DNA from 3 places in the Streptomyces sp. JLBG701 genome. Region 3 is predicted to be linked to each of the others. Evidence: predicted binding sites of a transcription regulator. Region 3 holds the regulator's gene; each other region holds the start of a gene.
What was found. The regulator HspR, encoded in region 3, represses chaperone genes until heat shock. The targets are predictions, from matches to a motif close to TTGAGNNNNNNNNNCTCAA.
Positions count from the first base shown of each region.

Region 1: a site for HspR is predicted at 2,185-2,203, ahead of dnaK (molecular chaperone DnaK). Genes of this name have one in related genera too.
Region 2: a site for HspR is predicted at 2,837-2,855, ahead of lon (endopeptidase La). Genes of this name have one in related genera too.

Region 1 covers NZ_CM178588.1:9,345,155-9,353,155, forward strand. Annotated here, with positions in the region: gene AC5DRG_RS42820 (magnesium transporter CorA family protein) at 1-1,331, shown strand, start outside; gene AC5DRG_RS42825 (glycerophosphodiester phosphodiesterase family protein) at 1,338-2,138, shown strand; gene dnaK (molecular chaperone DnaK) at 2,250-4,121, shown strand; gene AC5DRG_RS42835 (hypothetical protein) at 4,291-4,650, opposite strand; partial or broken gene AC5DRG_RS42840 (respiratory nitrate reductase subunit gamma) at 4,877-5,056, opposite strand; gene narJ (nitrate reductase molybdenum cofactor assembly chaperone) at 5,053-5,547, opposite strand; partial or broken gene AC5DRG_RS42850 (molybdopterin-dependent oxidoreductase) at 5,547-6,590, opposite strand; gene AC5DRG_RS42855 (SAM-dependent methyltransferase) at 6,903-7,718, opposite strand; gene AC5DRG_RS42860 (Sco1979 family transcriptional regulator) at 7,822-8,001, opposite strand, start outside.
Region 2 covers NZ_CM178588.1:7,657,047-7,665,047, forward strand. Annotated here, with positions in the region: gene AC5DRG_RS35625 (serine hydrolase domain-containing protein) at 1-255, shown strand, start outside; gene AC5DRG_RS35630 (LysR family transcriptional regulator) at 249-1,145, opposite strand; gene AC5DRG_RS35635 (flavodoxin family protein) at 1,329-2,024, shown strand; partial or broken gene AC5DRG_RS35640 (GNAT family N-acetyltransferase) at 2,033-2,677, opposite strand; gene lon (endopeptidase La) at 2,879-5,293, shown strand; gene AC5DRG_RS35650 (MarR family winged helix-turn-helix transcriptional regulator) at 5,531-5,992, shown strand; gene AC5DRG_RS35655 (hypothetical protein) at 6,062-8,001, shown strand, end outside.
Region 3 covers NZ_CM178588.1:6,210,177-6,218,177, forward strand. Annotated here, with positions in the region: gene dnaK (molecular chaperone DnaK) at 1-563, shown strand, start outside; gene grpE (nucleotide exchange factor GrpE) at 560-1,216, shown strand; gene dnaJ (molecular chaperone DnaJ) at 1,250-2,431, shown strand; gene AC5DRG_RS28780 (heat shock protein transcriptional repressor HspR) at 2,437-2,889, shown strand; gene AC5DRG_RS28785 (fibronectin type III domain-containing protein) at 2,960-5,017, opposite strand; gene AC5DRG_RS28790 (PA14 domain-containing protein) at 5,067-6,788, opposite strand; gene AC5DRG_RS28795 (PA14 domain-containing protein) at 6,872-8,001, opposite strand, start outside.

The DNA.
Region 1 (8,001 bases), 3.1 Mb from region 3:
TGGCCGGCCGGATCCGACCGGAGCGCGGCGGGGCGGGCCGGCTCGTCGACCGCTGGGACTTCGGCCGCTTCGAGCCGCACCTGGTGTCCAGCGACGCGGTGCTGCCCGTGGCGGTACTGGCCGAGGCCGTGAGCCCGCAGGCGCTGCGGCTACCGGGCACGGACCACGGGCTCGCCCTCGCCTCGGCCGCTGTGCTGGTCATGGCCACCCCGCGCGGTGACGCGACCCTGATCGTCGACTGCGACTTCGAGGGGGAGACCGCCTCGGGCGCCCTCGCCTCCTGGCTGGCCACCACCTGTTTCGACCGGGCCGCCATGGAACTCGACGGCAGGCCGCTGCTCGACGTGCTCAGCGAGCGGCTGGGCGCGCCCGAACCCCTCGCCTTCGGACAGAACGTGCATCAACTCGTCTTCCCCGGCGGCCAGTTGCTGGACGACCTGCTCGGCGTGGACATCGACGACGAGACGCGGTTGTCCGTCCTCCTCAACGACATGGTCTACCGCGGCAGGATGCCCTCGCCCGGCACCCCACGGCTCACCGTCACCATGCCGCCCAACCTGCGGAACCACAGCGGAACCCTGTCCGCGCACGGCCGCGGGGTCTCCGTGCTGGCCGGCTGGGCCCCGCACGTGGAGAACGGCCTGACCCTCGTCGCCCTCGGCATGATCTCCGCCCTGGCCGTCCTCCAGCGCACCCGGCTCGCGGCCTTCGACATGATGCGGGCCAACGAACAGGCGCCCACGGACTCGCCGTACGAGGTCCGCTCGCTCATCTCGGGTCTCTCGGCCGGGGTGAACGAACTGCAACTGGACCTGGCCTTCGGCGTCGAGGCCTACGTGGACAGCCTGTTGATCCCGGAGATGCTCATGGAGGGCTTCCAGGCCTCGCTGCGCGACACGCTCGGCATCCGCGACAGCCTCGACAACTCGGCCCGCATGGTCGAGCGCCTCACCTCCGTCATCAACGCCCGCTCGGCGGCCCTCGACGCGGCCCTCGCGGAACGGGGCGACCGCCGAGAGCGCACTGTCTCCGGCCTCCTCGCGGTGGCCACCCTGATCGCCCTGCCGGCCACTCTGCTGTTGGCCTACTTCGGGGTGAACGCCACGGACGTGGACCCCGGCCGCTCCATCTTCGATCTGCGGGAGTACGGGGTGGCGTACGTGGTGGCCTGGCTGCCCTTCATCGTTCTGACGGTGATCGGAGTCGTCCTGCGCAGACGGGTCAGCGGGTTCTCGGGCTCGGTGCTCTCACCGCCCGGCAACGGCCCCGTCCCGCTGCCCACTCCCGTTCCCGCTCCCCTTCCCCCTCCGCGCAATCCATCCGGGAGTTGACCGCCCATGCCGCGACGACCCGCTGTCTCCGCGCACAAGGGAGGATCCGAAAGGACCACCCCCGGTACGTGGCAGGCCTACGAGGACGCGCTGCGGTCGGGCGCGGAGTACGTCGAGTTCGACATCCGGCGCACGGCGGACGGCGTCTTCGTCGTCTACCACGACGCCAGGGTCGCTCACACGGGCCCGCTGCTGTCCCGTATCACCCATGCGGAACTGAGCGACCGGGCCGGATACCCGGTACCGGTCGTGGACGAGGTCATGTCGCTGATCGCGGGCAAGCTGATCGGGCATCTGGACCCGAAGGAGGTCGGGTACGAGCGTGAGCTGATCGACCGCGCGATCGCCCTGCTCGGCGTGGACGGCTTCGTCGCCACGACCCTGGAGGACTCGTCGATCGCCACGATCACGGAGACCTTCCCCGGCGTGCGCACCCTCCTGTCCCTGGGCCGCAACCGCAGGGAGACGGGGCTGCTGCGCCTGCCCGGCACCCGGCTCGGCGAACTGTTCCCCATGCGGCGGATCCGCGCGTGCGGGGCGCACGGTGTCGCCGTCCACCAGCGGCTCGCGCGCGCCAATGTGCTGCGTGAGGCCGCAAGGCACGGCCTCTTCACGATGGTGTGGACGGTCGACGAGGAGGCGAGGATGCGCCGTTTCCTCGACGACCCGCGCGTGGACGTACTGATCACGAACCGGCCCCGGCGCGCGGTATCTCTCCGGGACCAGCCACCGAAGGCAGGGGCTGCGGGGGAGGCCGGGGCCGCGGGCGGCGGCCGCGGTCTGGCGGCCGCGGAGGACAAGGCCTGAGCGCGCGCTCAGGCGCCCTTCCCCCGGTGTCTGCTTCTACGCTCCCTTGACAAGAGCGCACTCAAGTTTTGTGCTGGAGTCCTGGAAGCGCCCTGGCGGAAGGGGATGGCGATGGGACGTGCGGTCGGTATCGATCTCGGGACCACGAACTCGGTGGTGGCCGTCCTGGAGGGCGGCGAAGCCACCGTTGTCGCCAACGCGGAGGGGGCCAGGACCACACCGTCGGTCGTGGCCTTCGCCAAGAACGGCGAGGTGCTCGTCGGTGAGGTGGCCAAACGGCAGGCCGTGACGAACGTGGAGCGCACCGCCCGTTCGGTGAAACGCCATATGGGCGAGGCGAGTTGGCGCTTCCCGGACCAGGGCGCGGTGGACGGCACCCGCTACCAGGCGCAGGAGCTGTCGGCCCGTGTCCTGCAGAAACTGAAGCGGGACGCCGAGTCGTACCTGGGCGAGGACGTCACGGACGCCGTGATCACGGTCCCGGCCTACTTCGACGACGCCCAGCGCCAGGCGACCAAGGAGGCGGGGGAGATCGCCGGCCTGAAGGTCCTGCGGATCATCAACGAGCCCACGGCCGCCGCCCTCGCCTACGGCCTCGACCGGGGCGAGGAGCAGACCGTCCTCGTCTTCGACCTGGGCGGCGGCACCTTCGACGTGTCGCTGCTGGAGATCGGTGACGGCGTCATCGAGGTGAAGGCCACCAACGGTGACACGCACCTGGGCGGTGACGACTGGGACCAGCGGGTGGTCGAATACCTGGTCAAGCGCTTCAAGGGGCAGAACGGCATCGACCTCGGCAACGACAAGATGGCGCTGCAACGCCTGCGGGAGGGCGCGGAGAAGGCGAAGATCGAACTGTCGTCGTCCTCCGAGACGACCGTCAACCTCCCCTACATCACCGCCTCCGCCGAGGGCCCCATCCACCTTGACGAGAAGCTGACCCGCGCCCAGTTCCAGGAGCTCACCGCCGACCTTCTCGACCGCTGCAAGACCCCCTTCCACCAGGCGGTCAAGGACGCGGGCATCAAGCTCGCGGTGATCGATCACGTGATCCTGGTCGGCGGCTCGACCCGGATGCCGGCGGTGACGGACCTGGTGAAGGAACTGACCGGCAAGGACCCGCACAAGGGCGTGAACCCGGACGAGGTGGTGGCGGTCGGCGCGGCGCTGCAGGCGGGCGTGATCCGAGGCGATGTGAAGGACGTCCTGCTCCTGGACGTCACCCCGCTGTCCCTGGGCATCGAGACCAAGGGCGGCATCATGACGAAGCTGATCGAACGCAACACGACGATCCCGACCCGCCGTTCGGAGATCTTCACGACGGCCACCGACAACCAGCCCTCGGTCGGCATCCAGGTCTACCAGGGCGAACGCGAGATCGCCGCCTACAACAAGAAGCTGGGCGTCTTCGACCTCACGGGCCTCCCGCCCGCCCCACGCGGCGTCCCACAGATCGAGGTCGCGTTCGACATCGACGCCAACGGCATCATGCACGTGTCGGCGAAGGACCTGGCGACCGGCCGCGAACAGAAGATGACGGTCACGGGCGGCTCGGCCCTCCCCAAGGACGACATCGACCGCATGATGCGCGAGGCCGAACAGTACGCGGACGAGGACCGCAAACGCCGCGAGGCGGCGGAAACCCGCAACCAGGCGGAACAACTCGTCTACCAGACGGAGAAGTTCATCCGCGAGAACGAGGACAAGATCCCGCCGGACACCAGGTCCGAGGTGGAATCGGAGATCACGAACGTCAAGTCCCTCCTGGACCGCGAGTCCGACACGGTCGCCCTCCGGGCGGCAGTCGAGAAACTGGCCACCGTCAGCCAGAAGATGGGCCAGGCGATGTACGCCCAGGCCGCCCAGCAGGCCCCTTCGGACGCGGCGCCCGGGGAGGAGCATGCGTCGCCGCAGGATGAGGAGGGGGTGGTGGATGCGGAGATCGTGGATGAGGAGAGGGATACGAAGGGTGGGGCGGCGTAGGGGTGGGCCGCGTTGGTGTGCACCGCCCCTGACCCGGCTCAGCCGAACGGCAGCTTGATCGTCTTCCACTCGCTGGCCGCGCTCACGACCGTCGTAGCGGAGCCGATCTGCCGACTGCGGTTCTCATCACCGACGTCGGGCAGGGTGGCGCCCGGCTTCAGGACGTTCTCTAGGTCTGGACGAGTCGCCTGGCGTGCCCGGCCTCATCCTCCCGGACGAGGCCGGGCCGGGCGCTGCGGAACTGCCACCGCGTGATGGCACCGTCCGGGTTGTCGAGGCCGGCCTGGGACAACGCTGCTTCGATCCGGCTGCGGACTTCGGCCTCAGCCGCAGGTTCGGTTACGAACAGCACTCGTAGTCGCACCTTGTCGCCGGAGCGTTCCACGGCGGTGTGGTGCGGCGCGAGCGGGCACGGCGGCTCGTGCTCCCAGTGCCCGCAGAGCGCGACCGTGATGGCCGCTCCTGGGGCTCGCGCATCGCCGCCCGCTTCCATGATCACGATCGCTTCGTGGACGAATGCTTGGCGCACTCAGTCAGTATCCACCCGAGTCGGCACCGCGTGGGCGGTCGGGTAAGCGACCGGAGCGAAGCGCATTCCCCACAGTGATCACCAGTGGCCGCAACCGAATCTCCGCACCACGGCACGATCTACGGCTGGCGTACCAGGAGCCTCCAGGAGACAGAGCTCAGGACCCCGCCCGCTCCGGACGCGGCGGGGGTGGGAGCGGCGGCGGTAGATCAGTAGCAGGATCCACCAGCACGAACAAGATGCCGTAATGGAACGCCGGGGACGCGATGTTGAGGAGTCGTGACTCGTAGATCTGGGACGAGCGGGTTGTCCAGCCGAACTTGTCGTAGCGGTAGCGCCAGATCAGGCCCGCGATGAGCGAGGCGAAGGCCACGTACGGGAGGACTGCCCACAGGAATGTCTTCATCGGGCGGCCCCCGCCCTTGTCGGCGGCAGCGTCGCGCATACCGCGTCCAATATCGACGCGTACGGGGTGCCGAAGGACGTCAGGCGGGCGCGGAGTTGGTCCAGGCCGTCCCTGTGGTCCGTCAGCAGGTCCGTGTTGCCTGTGCGGGCCGCGAACTCCAGTACCGCCGGGAGAAAGTCCGGGAGTTCCTCGCCCGTGAATTCCAAGTCGTGGGCTCGGTATACCTCCTTGAAGCGGACCAGGGACATGCCGCGTCTCCTCGTGTCGCCGTCGTTCCACCAACTCAGGTACAGGCTGTGGCGGTTCTTGAAGTCGAAGACCTGGACGTAGTGCGCGGCCAGTTCCTGGGCGGGGGTTATCGCCGCGTGGTCCACGAACTCCCGTAGTTGTGGGGCCGCTTCGCGGAGTAGTGGCAGGCGGGCTCGGAAGTCGTCGTCCGGGTACGTCAGGCAGAGTGCCGACGCCTGGTACAGCACCTCGAATCCTGGCATCAGGTCTCTTCCTCCGCCTCGTCGGATGTCTGTCGCTTGCGCAGCGCGTGGAGGTTCTCCACCGACACCAGCGGCAGCTGCTTGCGGCCCGAGTCCTGGCCGAACGGGCCGTCGCCGCCCATTCCGGGGCCGCCGTCGTAGTCCAGGCTGCAGTCGTCCGGCAGGGCGGACTCCTCCAGACGGCGGGCGTCGCCCACGGCGGCCGTCGGGATGACGTAGCGGTCCTCGTACTTCGCGATCGCCAGCAGGCGGTACATCTCCTCGATCTCCGTCGTCGTCATGCCTACCGACTCCGCGATCGTCTTCTCCGGCTCGTCGCCCAGGAGGATCACGTGGCCCATCGCCAGAGCGAGCGCGTCGTCCGTGCCGGGGTGTGGGTGCAGCCACTCGTCGGCGAACTTGGCGTTGTCCGCGTAGTCGGGGGCGACCACCACGACCTTCTGGCCGCGATAGCGGGCCTCCGCCATCCAGTGCGCGTCGGGGGTGCGGGTGACCGGGACGTTCGAGCCCCACATCATCAGATACGCGGCGTCCCACCAGTCGCGCGACTCCGGTACGTCCGTCTGGTCGCCGAAGACCTGCGGCGAGGCGACCGGGAGGTCGGCGTACCAGTCGTAGAACGACAGCATGGGCGCGCCGATCAACGAATGGAATCTCGCGCCCGCCGCGTGCGACACCATCGACATCGCGGGGATGGGGGAGAAGCCGGCGATGCGGTCGGGGCCGTACTCCTTGATGGTGTGGACGTGTGCGGCGGCGACGATCTCCACCGCCTCGTCCCAGGTCGCGCGGACCAGGCCACCCTTGCCGCGGGCCTGCTGGTAGCGGCGTCGGCGCTCGGGGTCGGCCTGGATGTCCGCCCAGGCCAGGACCGGGTCGCCGAGGCGGGTGAGGGCCTCGCGGTACAACTCCAGGAGGACACCGCGGATGTACGGGTAGCGCACGCGGGTGGGGGAGTACGTGTACCAGGAGAAGGCGGCGCCGCGGGGTTCGTACTCGGGGCGGTCGGGGCCTACCGGCGGGTAGTCCGTCTGCTGGGTCTGCCTGCGACGGCTGGTAAACCGATCGTGTGCTGAGCGAGAACCAAGCCGGCGTAGTAGCGCCCGTGGTCTTTGGGACAACCGGCCTGGTTCCAACCCGGTTGGTGATGATCGCGTAAGACTTGATCGCTCGCTGAGCGACTGAGCAGCGTGAGCCAGGAACTCCCTGCCGTCAGGCAGGGGAGGGTTCAAGACCTTGTCGTGGCTCCTGCCACTTTCGGTCACAAGCGCTCCCTTGCCGGCCCCTGGCTTCCAACCTAGGGGCCGGCAAGGGAGCGCACCTGTTCACGGCACCCGTACGGGTTCCCGTACTGGTCAGGCCTTGCGGGCGACCCCCGCGTACACGGGCACGATGCCTTCCGCCTGGAGGGCCACGTCCTCCGGGTCCGGGCGCCAGCCGGACACCGGGATCACTCCGGGGCCCAGCAGCTCCAGACCCTCGAAGAAGCGCGCGAACTCGGGGAGCGAGCGGGGGTAGAAGGGGGTGCCGCTGCGCCGGAAGTGCTCGGCCGCCTTCTCGATGGCCGCCGGGTTGAGGTCCGGGGTCACCTGGGAGAGAACCAGGTAGCTGCCCGGGGCGAGCGCGTCGATGTACCGCTTCAGCAGGCCGTGCACGTCGTCGCCGTCCGGCTCGTCGCTCAGGTAGTGGGTGAGCGCGACCAGGGACAGCGCGACGGGCTGCGCGAGGTCCAGGGTCTCGGCGGCCAGGCTCAGGATCGTGTCGGGGTCGCGGACGTCGGCGTGCACGTACTCGGTGGTGCCCTCCGGTGAGCCGTGCAGCAACGCCTCCGCGTGCCGCAGGACGATCGGGTCGTTGTCCGCGTACACGACCTTGGCGTCCGGCGCGACGCCTTGGGCGACCTGGTGCAGGTTGGGCTCGGTGGGGATGCCCGTGCCGATGTCCAGGAACTGGCGGATCCCCGACTCGGCGGCGGCACGGGTCGCCCGCTGCATGTACCGGCGGTTGGCGCGCGCCCCGCGCAGCACGGTGCCGTCCACGGCGAGGATCTTGCGCGCCAGCTCCTCGTCCACCGGGTAGTTGTCCTTGCCGCCCAGCCACCAGTCGTACACACGGGCCGGGTGCGGCCGACTGGTGTCGATGTGGGTGGGTGCGGCCTCGGATCCGGTCATGCGGCGATTCTCCTCGCGGTGCGGTTCACGGCGGTGTGGTGCGGTGCGGTGGACGGGTCGAGCGGGGCGTGTGTCGTCTGCGTTGTGTTGCTTATCGGGGTGGTCAGAGGTTCTCGCGGTACTCCCGCAGGATCTTCTTGGTGCGCTGGGCCGAGGCGGCGCGTGCCGTCATGTGGTCCAGGACCTCCAGATGCGCCGAGACCTCCTTGCGGGAGTCGAGGTAGAGCGCGCCGGACAGGTACTCGGTGAACACCATGTCCGGCAGCTCCGGTTCGGCGAAGCG
Region 2 (8,001 bases), 1.4 Mb from region 3:
GTGCGGGCGGCGCAAGCCCGGACCACACAGGTCGACGACACCTTCGCCTACTCCGAGGGCTGGTGGACGGACACCATCTCGGGGCGCTCCACGTACTTCGCCTGGGGATATGGCGGCCAGTTCGTCTACGTCATCCCCAGCGCCGACATCGTGCTCGTGACCAGCGAGAACACCAGTGACAACAGCGTCAACGAGGAGATCGACCCGAGGGCGTTCATTCGCGATTACCTGCTGCCCTCCATCACCGGTCAATGATCGGTGGAGGGCGACTTTGCCGAGGCGTGCAGCAGTAGGTCCCGCAGTGCCGTGGCGGTGTCCGACGGCTCGGTGGGGGTGAGGACGACCTGGTCGGCGGTGGTCGAAGGGCCGGTGAGGGGGATGATGCGCAGACCGGGTGGCTGGTGTTCGAGTGCGGATTCGATGGTGATGCCGATGCCCGTTCCCGCGGCGACATGAGCGGCGATGGCGTGCACGCTGTCGGCGGTTCTGATGATGCGCAGGTCGGCTCCGCCGATGTGGAAGGCGGACAGGAGGCGGTCGCAGAGACCGCTGTTGATCTGGTGCGGCCAGGTGAGCAGGCCGGTGGTGGACAGTTCGGACGCGTTCAGCTCGGCGTGCCCGGCGAGGGGGTGGGTCGCGGGTACGAGCGCCATGAACCTCTCGGTGGACAGCACCCTCGCGCGTACGCCGGTGAGGTCGCCGGTCGCCCAGCCGATGCCCAGCCCGATCGTCTCCGCCCGCAGGGCGGTGAGCTGGGCTGTGGTCGGCATGGCCTCCGGCACGATCGTCACATCGGGGAAACGGACGCGCAGTTGGGGCAGGCAGCGCAACAGCAGCTGGTGGTCGGTGTATTCGGCGTGGGCGACGACGAGGGTGGTGCGGGTCCGGTCGCCGGCGGCCAGGGAGCGTCCGCGCTGCTGGAAGCGGCGCAGCTGGGCCAGGGTGGCGTGGGCGTCGGGCAGCAGCGCTTCGCCGAGGTCGGTCAGTGACACCCGGCGGCTGGTGCGGTGGAACAGCCGCCCGCCCAGGGTGCTCTCCAGCCGCCTGACGGCGTCGCTGACGGTGGGCTGCCCCCGGTGCAGGCGCGCGGCGGCGCGGCCGAAGTGGAGCTCTTCCGCGACCGCGACGAATGCTTCCAGTTCCATCCTGTCCACGGGGCCAGGCTAACGCGATCGATCGGTGTGACCGATCGCTGCGTGCCGAAGTTCGGCGTTGATGCTGTGCCGTACGCAGGTTGTGATGGCTGGGCAAGCAGGGATTTCCCCACGACCGGAAGTAGTGAAGAGCACATGCCAGTCAATGACGTTGACCGTGAGCACGATGCGCCGATGGTCACGGTGACGGTGGTCTACCACTCGGTGCACGGGCACACCCGGGTCTTGGCCGAGCACCTCGCCGACGGGGCGCGGCTGGTGCCGGGCGCCCGGGTGTATCTCGTCGAGATCCGGCCCGAGGACGTCACCGCGGGCCGTTGGCACGATGCGGAGGTGCTGGCGCTGCTCGAGCGCTCCGATGCGATCGTCCTCGGCTGCCCGACACTGATGGGCAGCGTGTCGGCGGTGTTCAAGGCGTTTATGGAGGCGGCGTTCACGCCGTTCACGACGCAGGCATGGAAGGACAAGCTGGCCGGAGGGTTCACCATGTCCGCCTCGCAGAGCGGCGACAAGCTGGTGGTCCTGGAGCAGTTGGCGGTCTTCGCCGCGCAGCTGGGCATGCAGTGGATCGGCGTGGGCGACATGCCGGGCAACAACTGGAGCGGTGGAGCCCGCGACGATGTGAACCGGCTGGGCTCCTGGCTGGGTCTGATGAGCCAGAGCCACGCCGACCAGGGGCCGGAGCACGCCGGATCGCGTGGCGACCGGATCACCGCGATGCGGTACGGCGAGCGGATCTCCCGGCTGGCTCAGCGTTGGGTCAATGCCGTGCCGTACGACACCTCCCGGATGACCGAACACGAGGCCCGCGCCCTGTCGGCCTCCCTCAGGGAGACGGACGACGCACCGGCAGCGCTGACCGGCGCCTGACCCTCCGGCCCCGTGAACTTCGCGCTGGTGAGCAGGGCGTGCACCCGCCAGTCCAAGGACTCGTACAGGGCCCGTCCCGCCGGGGTGCCGCCCAGGACGCCGGTCTCCGCGCCCTGGGCGGCCGCCGCGTGCTGGAGCGTGCGCATGACGAGGCTGCCCAGGCCCCGGCGGCGGTGGGCGGGGGTCGTCTCGATCTGGTCGAAGACCGCGGTGGCGCCGGCCGGGGCGACCTGGCCGCGTGCGGCGAGGGAGCCGTCTGGGGCGGCGACGAGCATGCGGGTGACTCCGCCCCGGGTCCAGACGCGGACGCGGTAACCGGCCGGGGGCGCTGCGGTGTCTCCGGCGGCCGGCGTCAGCGGGACCGACATCAGGTAGCCCGCCTCGGGGTCGACCCACCAGTCCGCTCCGAGCCAGGGCCCGACCACCGCCGGGTCGGTGAAGACCTTGAGCCACACGCCGGGCCCGGTCACCGCGTCCGCGACCTTGCGGACGGTGGCCTCCTCGACGGAGTCGTTCGTGGCGCCGAGGACGTGCCGCGAGACGTGGTGGGCCTGTCCGACATCGATGGTGCAGCCCCAGGGTTCCACCTGCGGCGGAGCCGCCCCGCGCGATACGACCCACCCGTCCACCCATGCCTGCACTAGCCCGTCCACGACACCCCCAGGTAATAGTCACTAGTTGTATAGGAGTATTACCTAGATGGTGACCGGTGGCCAGTCCGCGCCCGCCCTCTTCCTCTCCCGTTTCCCCTCCCCCTTCCCCGATCGCTCAGAGCGAACGGGGGTCGGGGAACAATCGGAGGCTCACGTGCATTGAGTCGGCATAGCTCAACTTGACTGCCAAAGGGGAGATCAATGGCTTCCGTATCCACACCGCTCACCCTGCCTGTGCTGCCGCTCGACGACGAGGTCGTGCTGCCCGGGATGGTGGTTCCGCTGGACCTCAACGACACCGACGTACGAGCCGCGGTGGAGGCCGCACAGGCCGCTGCCCGTTCAACGCCCGGCAAGCCGCAGGTACTCCTGGTGCCACGCATCGACGGGACGTACGCGAGCACCGGAGTGCTCGGCACCGTCGAGCAGGTCGGTCGGCTGGCCGACGGTGACCCGGGAGCGCTGATCCGCGCTCGCCGCCGCGTGAAGATCGGCGCCGGGACCACCGGCCCGGGTGCGGCGCTGTGGGTCGAGGGGGCCAGGGTTGACGAGAACGTTCCCGAGCCGCTGCCCGGGCATGTCGCCGAGCTGGTGAAGGAGTACAAGGCGCTCGCCACGAACTGGCTGAAGAAGCGCGGCGCCTGGCAGGTCGTAGACCGGGTGCAGGCCATTGACGACGTGTCCGCCCTGGCCGACAACTCCGGTTACTCACCCTTCCTGACCACCGAGCAGAAGGTCGAGCTCCTGGAGACCGCGGACCCGGTGGCCCGGCTGAAGCTCGCCACTCAGTACCTGCGCGACCACCTCGCCGAGCAGGACGTCGCCGAGACCATCGCCAAGGACGTGCAGGAAGGCGTCGACAAGCAGCAGCGCGAGTTCCTGCTGCGCCGGCAGCTGGAGGCCGTACGCAAGGAGCTGCGCGAACTCAACGGTGAGCAGGAGGGCGAGGAGTCCGACGACTACCGCGCGCGTGTCGAGGCCGCCGACCTGCCCGAGAAGGTCCGCGAGGCCGCCCTCAAGGAGGTCGACAAGCTGGAGCGGTCCAGCGACCAGTCGCCCGAGGGCTCGTGGATCCGGACCTGGCTGGACACCGTCCTCGAACTGCCGTGGAACGAGCGGACCGAGGACGAGTACGACATCCAGGGTGCCAAGTCGATCCTCGACGCCGAGCACGCGGGCCTGGAGGACGTGAAGGAGCGGATCACCGAGTACCTGGCGGTGCGCAAGCGCCGTAGCGAGCGTGGGCTCGGTGTCATCGGCGGGCGGCGCGGCGGTGCCGTACTGGCCCTCGTCGGCCCGCCCGGCGTCGGCAAGACCTCGGTCGCCGAGTCGGTCGCGCACGCGATGGGGCGGAAGTTCGTCCGGGTCGCGCTCGGCGGTGTCCGCGACGAGGCCGAGATCCGCGGCCACCGGCGTACGTACGTCGGCGCGCTGCCCGGCCGGATCGTGCGGGCCATCAAGGAGGCAGGGTCCATGAACCCGGTGGTCCTGCTCGACGAGATCGACAAGGTGGGCTCGGACTTCCGGGGCGACCCGGCGGCGGCGCTCCTTGAGGTCCTGGACCCGGCGCAGAACCACACCTTCCGCGACCACTACCTGGAGGTGGAGCTGGACCTGAGCGATGTGGTGTTCCTGGCCACCGCCAACGTCCTGGAGGCCATCCCGGAGGCGCTGCTCGACCGTATGGAACTGGTCCGGCTCGACGGCTACACCGAGGACGAGAAGGTCGTCATCGCCCGCGACCACCTGCTTCCGCGCCAGCTGGAGCGGGCGGGGCTGCAGGCCGACGAGGTCGTGATCGACGAGGGCGCGCTGCGCAAGCTGGCCGGCGAGTACACGCGTGAGGCCGGCGTCCGCACCCTGGAGCGGTCCATCGCGCGGCTGCTGCGCAAGGTCGCGGCTCAGCACGAACTGGGCGAGCGGAAGCTGCCGTTCAACGTGGGGGAGGGCGAGCTGCGCGGGCTGATCGGGCGGCCGCACCACGTCCCCGAGTCCGCCCAGGACCCGGCCGAGCGGCGCACCGCCGTCCCCGGCGTGGCCACCGGTCTTGCCGTCACGGGCGCGGGTGGCGACGTCCTGTTCGTCGAGGCGTCGCTGGCCGACCCGGAGACGGGCGCGGCGGGCCTGACCCTGACCGGTCAGCTGGGTGACGTGATGAAGGAGAGCGCGCAGATCGCCCTGTCCTTCCTCCGCTCGCACGGAGCCGAGCTGGAGCTTCCCGTGGGCGACCTGAAGGACCGGGGCGTGCACATCCACTTCCCGGCGGGCGCGGTCCCCAAGGACGGCCCGAGCGCGGGCGTCACGATGACGACGGCGCTGGCGTCGCTGCTGAGCGGGCGTCTGGTCCGTACGGACGTGGCGATGACCGGTGAGGTCTCGCTGACCGGTCGGGTCCTCCCGATCGGCGGCGTGAAGCAGAAGCTGCTGGCGGCGCACAGGGCGGGCGTGACCACGGTCATCATCCCGAAGCGCAACGAGCCCGACCTGGACGACGTCCCGACCGAGGTCCTGGACAAGCTCGACGTCCACGCCGTCACGGACGTCCGCCAGGTCCTGGAACTGGCCCTGTCGCCGGCCACGAACGGCGCGACGCCGGAGGTTCCGGTGGCGGCGTGACGGACGCGACCGGATAGAGGAAGGCCCGGGGAACCCGAGAGGGAACCTCGGGCCTTCGCCGTACGCCATACCGCTGTACCGCCGCACGTCAGCCGGTGGGCAGAGGCTGCCGAAGGCCCGCGCCTGCGAAATACTTACGGAGCTGCGGCGCTGGCGCCGTCAGGCGGAGACCTTCGAGAACCTTCACGAACATTCAAGAACCTTCAAGAACGCGAAACCGGATACAGGGGTGCTGACGTGCACGAGGACGGAAACGGCGACGGTCGTGCGGAGCAGGAGTTCCTGTCCCTGGAGCGCGAGTTGACGGTCTTCCTGCGGCGCGCCCGGGCCAACCAGGGTGAGATGGCCCGTGAGGTCCACCCCGACCTGGAGTCCGCGGCGTACGGCCTCCTGGTCCGCCTCGACGAGTACGGCCGCCAGCGCGCGACGGAGCTGGCCGGCTACATCGGCGTCGGCAAGGCGACGATGTCCCGCCAGCTCCGGGCCCTGGAAGACCTGGGCCTGATCGCCCGCGAGCCCGACCCTGCGGACGGCCGAGCGTGGCTGGTCCACCTGACGGAGGAGGGCCGCACCCGGGTGGGGAAGGTACGGGAGGCCCGGCGGGCCCGGTATGTGAGCCAGCTGTCCCATTGGGATCGGCTGGAGGTGGCGGAACTGGCGCGGCTGCTGCATCAGCTGAACGTGGGGATGGAGAAGTAGGCCCGACAGCCTCAACTGACAGTCAGGTGACGGCTACTCTGGCGCCCCGGGGGACGGGGGCGGTGGCCGATGGCTGGGGTTGTCGGGCGGTACGGGCGGAAGGTCGGCGGGGGGCTGCTGCTCGCGGTTGTGGTCCTCGCGCCGGTGGCTGCGCATCTGGGGTGGGTCGAAGTGGCCGAGCGGGTTTACTCGCGGTCGGTTTCCCCGGGGAAGGACGATGGCCGGGACGACGAGTCGTCCGAGGAGAGTTGGGACGAGACCGAAGCGAGGTACCTCGCGAAGGATCGTCCGGAGCGAACCGGCAGCACACTGGTGCGCATCGCGCCCGGGACCGGATCTACGGCGGGACAGTGGATGGCCACGGCGCGGCACACGGCGGCGCTCAGCCCTGATGACCCCATGGTCAAGGATCTGCGGAGTGACACCCAGGACTTGTACACGTGGGTGCCGTTCGACCTTGCCCTGGGGCGGGATGCCGACGACTGTTCGTACAGGGGATTCGGCTTCAACCCGGATGACGACCGGCTTGAGCAGCAGCCGAAGTCGCCTGTGTACGCCACCACGGTCCTCAGCGAGCTGAGCTGGCGGGGGACCGCCTACGACTGCGTCAACGGCCACACCGTGATCACCCTCGTCTGCCCGGGTGACTGGCTGGGTGAGCACGGGATTTACGACAGTTGGACCGTCACGATCGATACACGGGACCGCGCCATCCTGGCTCTCCGGGGCGCCACCACGCTGAGCCAGACCACCCATCGCGTGAAACTGCTCCTGCCGACTGACGACGCCCAGGTCACGATCGAGCTGGGCGACCCGGACACCCCGAATGGCGGCGACCCGAATGACGCCGTCGTCCTCGCCCAGCTCCTGCAGAGGCCTCCTTCACCCGGGTGGGAGGCGTTCTGGCTGGCGTTGGCCGTGACAGCGGTGACCGGCTGGTGGGTGGTGCCGTTCGCACGGAGCTGGGCGCCGCCGGCCACGCGTCGCCGCTGGATTGCGGTGGCCACGGCGGGCTGTGCCGTGACGGGGCTCTTGCTGCTCTACGCCCTGGCCGGACGCGGTTATCCGCCGTGGTCGGAGTGGCAGTATCCGGGCCGCGGTTCGTTGTTGGCGGTCTGGTGGTGGGCGTTGCTTCCCTTTCTGCTGGCCGCCTTCACTGTGCGGGCCGGTGAGGGCCGTGCTCCTCGGGTGGGGGAGCTGTTTCCGTTGGTCGTACCGAGCGTTGGGCTACTCCTTCCCGTCGTCGTGCTCGCGGTGACGGGGCGCACCGCGTTGCCCTTCGCCGCGGTTGTCCTTGCGGCGGTGGCCGCCACCGGAGCGTGGTGGACCGTGGACCGTGGTGTGTGGAGGCTCGCGGGGCGGCGATGGGCTGCCACCGCCGCGGTCGGAGCCTGGGTCACCGTTATGGCCGCAGGCCCGGGCACTGGTCTTCCTGTCACCGGCGTTCATCTTCCCTTTGGTTCCTGGCCCTTGGTGAATTCGCTGGGCCTGGCGGCCCTGGGTGGGGGATGGCTTGCTGTCCCGTGGACCGTGATGGCTGCGCATGAGCACCGCAGGTGGCGGACGCTGGCCGCAGGAGTGGTTCTGTGGGGCATAGCGATTCAGAAGGCCGTCAGCGAGCAATGGGAGTACTCGTGGAGCCCGGCGGACGAGAGCGGGCGCTCGTGGGCGTCTGTCGGCCTGTACTCCGGTTTTGCCGCGAATCAGCCTCTTGCGTTCATAGCCATCCTGGTTGTTGCAGTCATGTACCTCAGGTCGTCCAGTGGGGACGGACACTGGCCCCCGCACGCGCGTACGACCGTCTTGGGATTGGGTATCGGGGCCGTGGGCACGGGGCTTGCCTTGTACGGGTTCGTGGTCATCGGAACGACCTCGCGCAGCGGCTACTACCTCGCCTTGGCGATAGCGGTAGGCGGCTTCTCCTGGCTGCTCCCCTCGGCTGCCGAAGACCGCGCCGTACGGCTGCATGATGTCCGTCCCAGGGTGCACAACCGACTGGTGCACGCGCT
Region 3 (8,001 bases):
TCGAGCTGACCGGTCTGCCGCCGGCCCCGCGCGGTGTCCCGCAGATCGAGGTCGCCTTCGACATCGACGCCAACGGCATCATGCACGTGACCGCGAAGGACCTCGGCACGGGCAAGGAGCAGAAGATGACCGTCACCGGTGGCTCCTCGCTGCCGAAGGACGAGGTCAACCGGATGCGCGAAGAGGCCGAGAAGTACGCGGAGGAGGACCACGCCCGCCGCGAGGCCGCCGAGACCCGCAACCAGGGCGAGCAGCTCGTCTACCAGACGGAGAAGTTCCTCAAGGACAACGAGGACAAGGTCCCCGGCGACATCAAGACCGAGGTCGAGGCCTCCGTCGAGGAGCTCAAGGCCGCGCTCAAGGGCGAGGACACCGCCGAGATCCGCACGGCCACCGAGAAGGTCGCGGCCGTCTCGCAGAAGCTCGGCCAGGCCATGTACGCCGACGCCCAGGCCGCGCAGGCCGCCGGTGGCGCCGACGCCGGTGCCGAGGCCCCGAAGGCCGACGACGACGTCGTGGACGCGGAGATCGTCGACGACGAGCGCAAGGACGGTGCCGCGTGACCGAGGAGACTCCGGGCTTCGAAGAGAAGCCCGACGTCCCCTCCGGCGCCACCCCCGAAGACGCCGAGCCGCAGGCCGCCTCCCCCTCCGCGGGGGAGGGGGCGGCCCCGGCCGGGGACGCAGTACAGATCGCAGGCCTGACGGCCCAGCTGGACCAGGTACGCACCGCGCTCGGTGAGCGCACCGCGGACCTCCAGCGGCTCCAGGCCGAGTACCAGAACTACCGCCGCCGCGTCGAGCGGGACCGGATCACGGTCAAGGAGATCGCCATCGCGAACCTCCTCACCGAACTCCTCCCCGTCCTCGACGACATCGGCCGCGCGCGGGATCACGGCGAACTCGTCGGCGGATTCAAGTCCGTGGGGGAGTCGCTGGAGACCGTGGCGGCGAAGCTGGGACTCCAGCAGTTCGGCAAGGAGGGCGAGCCCTTCGACCCGATGATCCACGAGGCCCTCATGCACTCGTACGCGCCGGACGTCACGGAGACGACCTGCGTGGCGATTCTGCAGCCCGGGTATCGCTTCGGTGAGCGCACCATCCGCCCCGCGCGGGTGGCGGTCGCCGAGCCGCAGCCCGGGGCCACGCAGGTGGTCAAGGCCGAGGAAGGTGCCGAGGCGGGCGAGGACAAGGACAACGGCCCTGAGGAGGGCTGACGTAAACAGCGAGTGGAAGGAGGGACGTCGGGGATGAGCACCAAGGACTTCATCGAGAAGGACTACTACAAGGTCCTCGGCGTCCCCAAGGACGCCACCGAGGCCGAGATCAAGAAGGCGTACCGGAAGCTCGCCCGCGAGTTCCACCCGGACGCCAACAAGGGCAACGCCAAGGCGGAGGAGCGGTTCAAGGAGATCTCCGAGGCGAACGACGTCCTCGGTGACCCCAAGAAGCGCAAGGAGTACGACGAGGCACGCGCCCTCTTCGGCAACGGCGGGTTCCGCCCGGGGCCGGGCGCGGGCGGCGGCAACTTCAACTTCGACCTGGGCGACCTCTTCGGAGGCGGCACCCAGGGCGGCCAGAGCCCCGGCGGCTTCGGCGGCGGGATCGGTGACGTCTTCGGGGGCCTGTTCAGCCGCGGCGGCGCGGGCACCGGCACGCGTACCCAGCCCCGGCGCGGCCAGGACATCGAGTCCGAGGTCACGCTGAGCTTCACGGAGGCCATCGAGGGCGCGACGGTTCCGCTGCGCATGTCCTCGCAGGCGCCGTGCAAGGCCTGCTCGGGCACCGGCGACAAGAACGGCACACCGCGCGTGTGCCCGACCTGCGTCGGCACCGGCCAGGTGGCGAGGGGTTCAGGCGGCGGTTTCTCTCTGACCGACCCCTGCCCGGACTGCAAGGGCCGCGGCCTGATCGCCGAGCACCCCTGCCTGGAGTGCAAGGGCAGCGGCCGGGCCAAGTCGTCCCGGACGATGCAGGTCCGGATCCCGGCGGGCGTCACCGACGGCCAGCGGATCCGCCTGCGCGGCAAGGGCGCACCGGGCGAGCGGGGCGGCCCGGCGGGCGACCTGTACGTCATGGTCCACGTCGACGCCCACCCGGTCTTCGGCCGCAGGGACGACAACCTGACGGTGACGGTCCCGGTGACGTTCGCGGAGGCGACCCTCGGCGGCGACATCCGCGTCCCGACCCTGGGCGGCCCGTCGGTCACCCTGAAGCTGCCCCCGGGCACCCCCAACGGCCGCACCATGCGCGCCCGCGGCAAGGGCGCGGTTCGCAAGGACGGCACCCGGGGCGACCTGCTGGTCACCGTAGAGGTGAGTGTCCCGAGGGACCTGACGGGGAATGCTCGTGACGCGCTGGAGGCGTATCGCGAGGCCACCGCGGACGAGGACCCGCGGGCCGAGCTGTTCCAGGCAGCGAAGGGAGCTTGATCGAGATGGACGGCCGTCGACGCAACCCTTATGAACTGACCGAGGAGACCCCGGTCTACGTCATCTCGGTGGCGGCCCAGCTCTCCGGCCTGCACCCGCAGACGCTCCGCCAGTACGACCGCCTCGGCCTGGTCTCCCCCGACCGCACCGCCGGCCGGGGCCGCCGCTACTCGGCCCGCGACATCGAACTCCTGCGCACAGTGCAGGCGTTGTCCCAGGACGAGGGCATCAACCTCGCCGGCATCAAACGCATCATCGAGCTGGAGAACCAGGTCGCGGCCCTGCAGTCGAGGGTGGCGGAACTGGAGTCGGCGTTGGACGGCGCGGCGGCGGCGATGCAGCAGCGGGAGGCGGCGGTGCATGCTTCGTATCGGCGGGACTTGGTGCCGTACCAGGAGGTACAGCAGACGAGTGCGCTGGTGGTGTGGCGGCCCAAGGGGCGGCAGTCCTCGGACTGACGGCGTGTGACATGCGAAAGGGGCCCGGAGGTTCATCGACCTCCGGGCCGCTTTCGTGTGCTCGGGATGCTCAGGGCGCCAGGGCCACCCAGGCGTCGCCGGGCTTGGATTCGGTGCCGTCGGCGTGCAGGGCGGTCACCCAGTAGAAGTGGGTGGTGCCGGCGGCGGCCGTGGTGTCGGTGTACGAGGTGCCGGTGACCGGGTCGGCGGTCAGGGGCTCGTACGCAGCGGTGGCCGGGTTCCAGCGGTAGACGCGGTAGCCGGTTATGTCGTCCCCGTAGTACGAGCTGGACAGGTTCCACGTGAGATCGACGCCGGTCGAGCCCTCGACACCGGCCTGGGCGCTCACGCTGACCAGCCAGTCCGCGGGGGTCTCCACGGTGGGCCGCAGGTCGTACTCGGTGACGGTGGTGGACACCATCTTGTCGGCCGACGTGTAGTTGGAGTTGCCCGAGGTGTCCACCGCGTCCACGAAGTACGTGTGATTCTCGCCGTCTTGGAGGTTCGCCGAGTCGACGAGCCGGCTGGTGCCCGCCTTGACCGTGCCCACGTGCGTGTACTGGGTGCCGTCGTCCACCGTGCTGAGCCGGAACACGTTGTACTCGGCCAGGTCGGCGACCGGGCTGTCGTCCCAGTCCAGGACCGTGCCGTACTCGGTGGCGGTGGCCGTGAACCCGGTGACGAGCGGCGGGGCGGTGCCGTCGCCGTAGCCGTGGGAGATGGTCTGCGAGGGAGCCGACTCCCGCCCGAGCGCGTCGACGGTCGTCACCCAGTACACGTAGAAGCCGTCGTTCGGGCTCGGCACGACCGTGGTGTCGGTGCAGGTGTAGGTGTGGCGGGTGCCGTAAGCGGTGTCGGTGAGCGTCGGGGCGCAGGGCACCACCTGCGAGTCGACGACGTCGAACGTGCCGGTCGCGTTGTCGAAGCGGCGCTCCTCGCGGTGGACCCGGAACTCGTCCGGCGCGTAGGGCGACACGTCCCAGGTCAGATCGACGCCGCCGCCGTCCTCCGGCCGGTTCTCCGACTTCCAGAAGTAGGGCACGGCGAGCGGCCGGGCGAACGACACCACCGACGAGTACCCGGTGTTGCCCGCCGCGTCGGTCGACGCGATCTTGTAGTAGGAGGTCTCCCCGTACGGGGCGGTGTCATCGACCGCGGAGTTGCCCAGGTTGGTCTCGGCCACCTCGAAGGGCCCGTTGGGCGAACCGGCCCTCAGCAGCTGCGTCGTCAGCATCGCCTCACCGGGCCACCACGTAAGGGTCACCCCGTCCAGGGCCGACTCGCCGACGACGGTCAGCTCGGTGACGGTCGGCGCGATCCGGTCCGCTGTGGTGACGAGCTGGTCGGCACTGCCCCCGGACTCCAGGCCGGCCTTGTCCACGGCCCGCACCTCGTAGTAGTGCGCGTGGCCGGAGGGCACGAGAGCCTCCGTGAACGACGTGCCGGTCAGCAGGCTGCCTCCGCTGACCAGATGCCAGTCGGTGTACCCCTTCGTCCGCCGGTAGACGCGGTAACCGGCGAGGTCCATCTCCTTGTTCTTTGCCCAGGTGAGTTTGGCCTTGCTGGCGGCCGAGTCGTACGTCACCGACGCCCCCGTCGGGGCCAGCGGCTTGACCTTGTCGACGGTGGCCGAGGTGCGGGGCGTGTACGTGAACTTGACCTTGGCGGCGCCGGTCCAGTTGACGTAGTCGACGCGGAGGGTGTGCTTGCCCTTGGGGATGGTGAGGTTGACGGTCTTCTTGACCGTCGTGGATACGTTCTTCCAGAGGCTGATCTTGCGGGTGCCGTCCAGGTAGACGCGGATGCCGTCCAGGCCCGAGGCGGTGAGGGAGAAGGGTCCGCCGGAGCCGAAGTCCCGTGTCACCGTCCAGCGGACGCCGAAGTTGTTCGACGGCAGGCCTGAGGCCGGAGCACCGCTCCAGCTCTGGTCGATCGTGCTGTCGCAGTCCGTCTTCTTCGCCGTGCCGGAGAAGGTGGTGTTGGCGAAGAACTGCCGCTTGTAGACGGGCGAGGTGCAGGTGGTCGCGGCGGAGGCCGGGACGGTGACGGCGGCGAGCAGGCCGCCGGCGGTGGCGAGCACGACGGCGGTGGCTGCCGCGGCGGTCGTGCGTCGTCTGGCTGAGTTCATTCGGTCCTTCAGTCCATGGTGGGGCGGTACGTCAGGGTTCGGTTTCAGATCACTGCGCGGGCGTGGGCGCGGTTGCCGCCCAGTCGCCCGCCGGCACGGACTCGGTGCCGTCCGCGGCCAGGGTGGTCACCCAGTAGAAGGACGTGGTGCCGCGCTGGACGCCGGTGTCGAAGTAGGAGGAGACATCGCTGCCGAGGTCGGCGATCTTCTCGTACGTCTCGGTCGCGGGGTTCCAGCGGTAGACGCGGTAGCCGGTCGTCTCCTGGGAACTGGCGCTCCAGTTCCAGTCGAGGTAGTTGCCCTCGTCGCCCTCCGCTCCGGACGCGTCCAGTTCCAGCGGGGAGCCCTCCGGAGTCGCGACGCTCGGCGTCACGTCGAGTTCCGTCGCCGTGATGATGTTGGCCTCGCCGGTCGTCTTCCAGGCGGACCACCAGTTGTCGTCGTAGGCGTCCACGAAGAGGCAGGCTTCCTCGCCGTCGGGCAGGGTCGCGTACTCGTACGACGTGGTGTCGGCGGACAGCCACTCCACCTCGTGCACGGAGCAGACCTTCTCCTCGTCGTCGCCCAGGAGCTCACCCCGGTAGACGAGGTACCGCCCGAGGTCGGGCGCCGGGTTCGGGTCCCAGGACAGGGAGAAGCCGTACTCGGTCGGCGTGGCCGTGAGCCCGGTCACCGCGGGTGGTGCGGTGCTGTCCGGGCGGGTGGCCTCGATGGCGGCGGAACGGGCGGATTCGTTGCCCGCCGCGTCCAGGGCGGTCACCCGGTAGGTGTAGGTGCTCTCCTCCACCGCCGAGGTGTCCAGGTACGTGGCCGTAGTCGCGTCCCCGATCTTGACGTACGAGCTGCTCCCGCTCGGCGCCCGGTACACGCCGTACGACGCCGCTCCGGTGACCGCGGTCCATTCGAGCCGGATTCCGCTCAGGGAGAGGGAGGTCTCCAGCCCGGTGGGCACGGCGGGGGCGGTGCGGTCGGCGGTGGTGACGGGCTTGTCGGCGGTGCCGGCGGACTCGTTGCCCGCTTTGTCGATCGCGCGGAGCTCGTAGTAGTACGTGTCGGCGCCGGTCACCGGGAGGGTGGTGTCGGTGTACGACGTGGAGGTGGTCGTGGCGAGGGGGGTGCTGCCGAATGCGGTCCCCTGCGGGCGGCGGTAGACGCGGTAGCCGGCGAGGTCCATTTCCTTGTTCTTGGACCAGGCGAGTGTGGCTTTGCCGGTGGCGGTGTCGTATGTCGCCGTGGTGCCCGTCGGGGTCAACGGTTTGACCTTGTCGACGGTGGGCGAAGTGCGGGGCGTGTACGTGAACTTGACCTTGGCGGCGCCGGTCCAGTTGACGTAGTCGATCCGCAGGGCGTGCTTGCCGGACGGGATGGTGACGTTGACGGTCTTGCTCACGGTCGTGGAGGTGTTCTTCCACAGGTTGACCTTGCGAACGCCGTCGACGTACACCCGTATCCCGTCGAGCCCGGACGCGGCAAGAGCGAAGGGCCCGCCGGAGCCGAAGTCCCGGGTCACGGTCCAGCGGACGCCGAAGCTGTTCTTCGGAAGGCCGGCGGCCGGAGCGCCGCTCCAGCTCTGGTCGACGGCGCTGTCGCAGTCGGTCTTCTTCGGGGTGCCCTTGAAGGTGGTGTTGGCGAAGAACTGCCGCTTGTAGACCGGGGAGTTGCAGGTTGTGGCGGCCGAGGCGGTCACGGCGGCGCCGCCGAGCAGGCCGCCGGCGGTGGCGAGTACGACGGCGACGGATGCGGCCGCGGTCGTACGTCTGGCTGGGTTCATTCGGTCCTTCAAGTCCTGTTATCGGGCCGGGACATGGTTGTACGGGTCAGGCGGGCAACTCGGGAGGGGGCTCCCAACGGGTTCTAGCGGGAGACCATGACCTCCACCGAACCCGCCTCGCCCGTACGGCCGTAGGCATCCACCGCGGTCACCGTGACGGTGCACGGGCCGGTGTACTGAGGGGTCCACGCGATGGTGGCCGACGTCGTCAGCTGGGTGCCGCTGGAGCCGCAGGCGCCGGAGATGTCCCAGGAGTACCCCTGCAGCACGCGACCCTCGTCACCGGCTCCCGGCTTGACGCCGACCTGGATGGGGGAACGCGTGCCCCCCTCGGAGACCACGGTCAGCTGTGGTGCGGCCGGCCCGGTCGCGGTGGCCGGGGTGAGGCGGTCGACGGTGACCTGTGCGCTGGGCACCGACTCGACGCCCGTGTCGTCGAGGGCGACGACGTAGTAGAACGCGGCCCCCTGCGGGGCGGAGGTGTCGTCGTAGGACGTGCCCGACGCCCCCGCGGTGCCCACCAGGCCCCAGGCGCCGTTGGCGGAGGTGCGGCGGTAGACGTGGAACCCGGTGACCGTGCCGTCCTCCGACGGCGTCCACGTGAGGTGGGTGGAGGCGTCGCCGGGCTCGCCCTCAAGGGCGGACGGGGCGGGCGTGGTGGACGCCACGGGGCGCGTCACCGTCACGGCTTCGGAGGACGGTGAGATGTTCCCTGCGACGTCGACGGCCTGAACGGTGTACGTGTAAGCAGTACCGGCGTCCGCGATGAGATCCGTGTACGACGTCTCGAACACGGGCTGGGGACCGTCCGGGTCACTCTGCCCCACCGGCGCGGCCCACACCTCGTAGTGGTGGACGTCCTTCGAAGAGGCCTGCCAGGAAAGGGCGTTGCCCGCGGTGGTGCCGAGCGCGGTGACCCCGGTGACCCGGTCGGGCGCCGTCAGGTCGACCGTCGTGACGGCCTTGTCGGCGGTACCCGTCGACTCGTTGCCGGCCTTGTCGTAGGCGCGAACCTCGTAGTAGTAGGTGTCGCCCGCCTTCGGGAGGGTGGTGTCGGTGTACGACGTGGAGGTGGTCGTGGCGAGGGGCGTACTGCCGAAGGTAGTCCCCTGAAGGCGGCGGTAGACGCGGTAGCCGGCGAGGTCCATTTCCTTGTTCTTCGTCCAGGTGACCTTGGCCTTGCCGGTCGTGGTGTCGTACGTCGCGGTCGGAC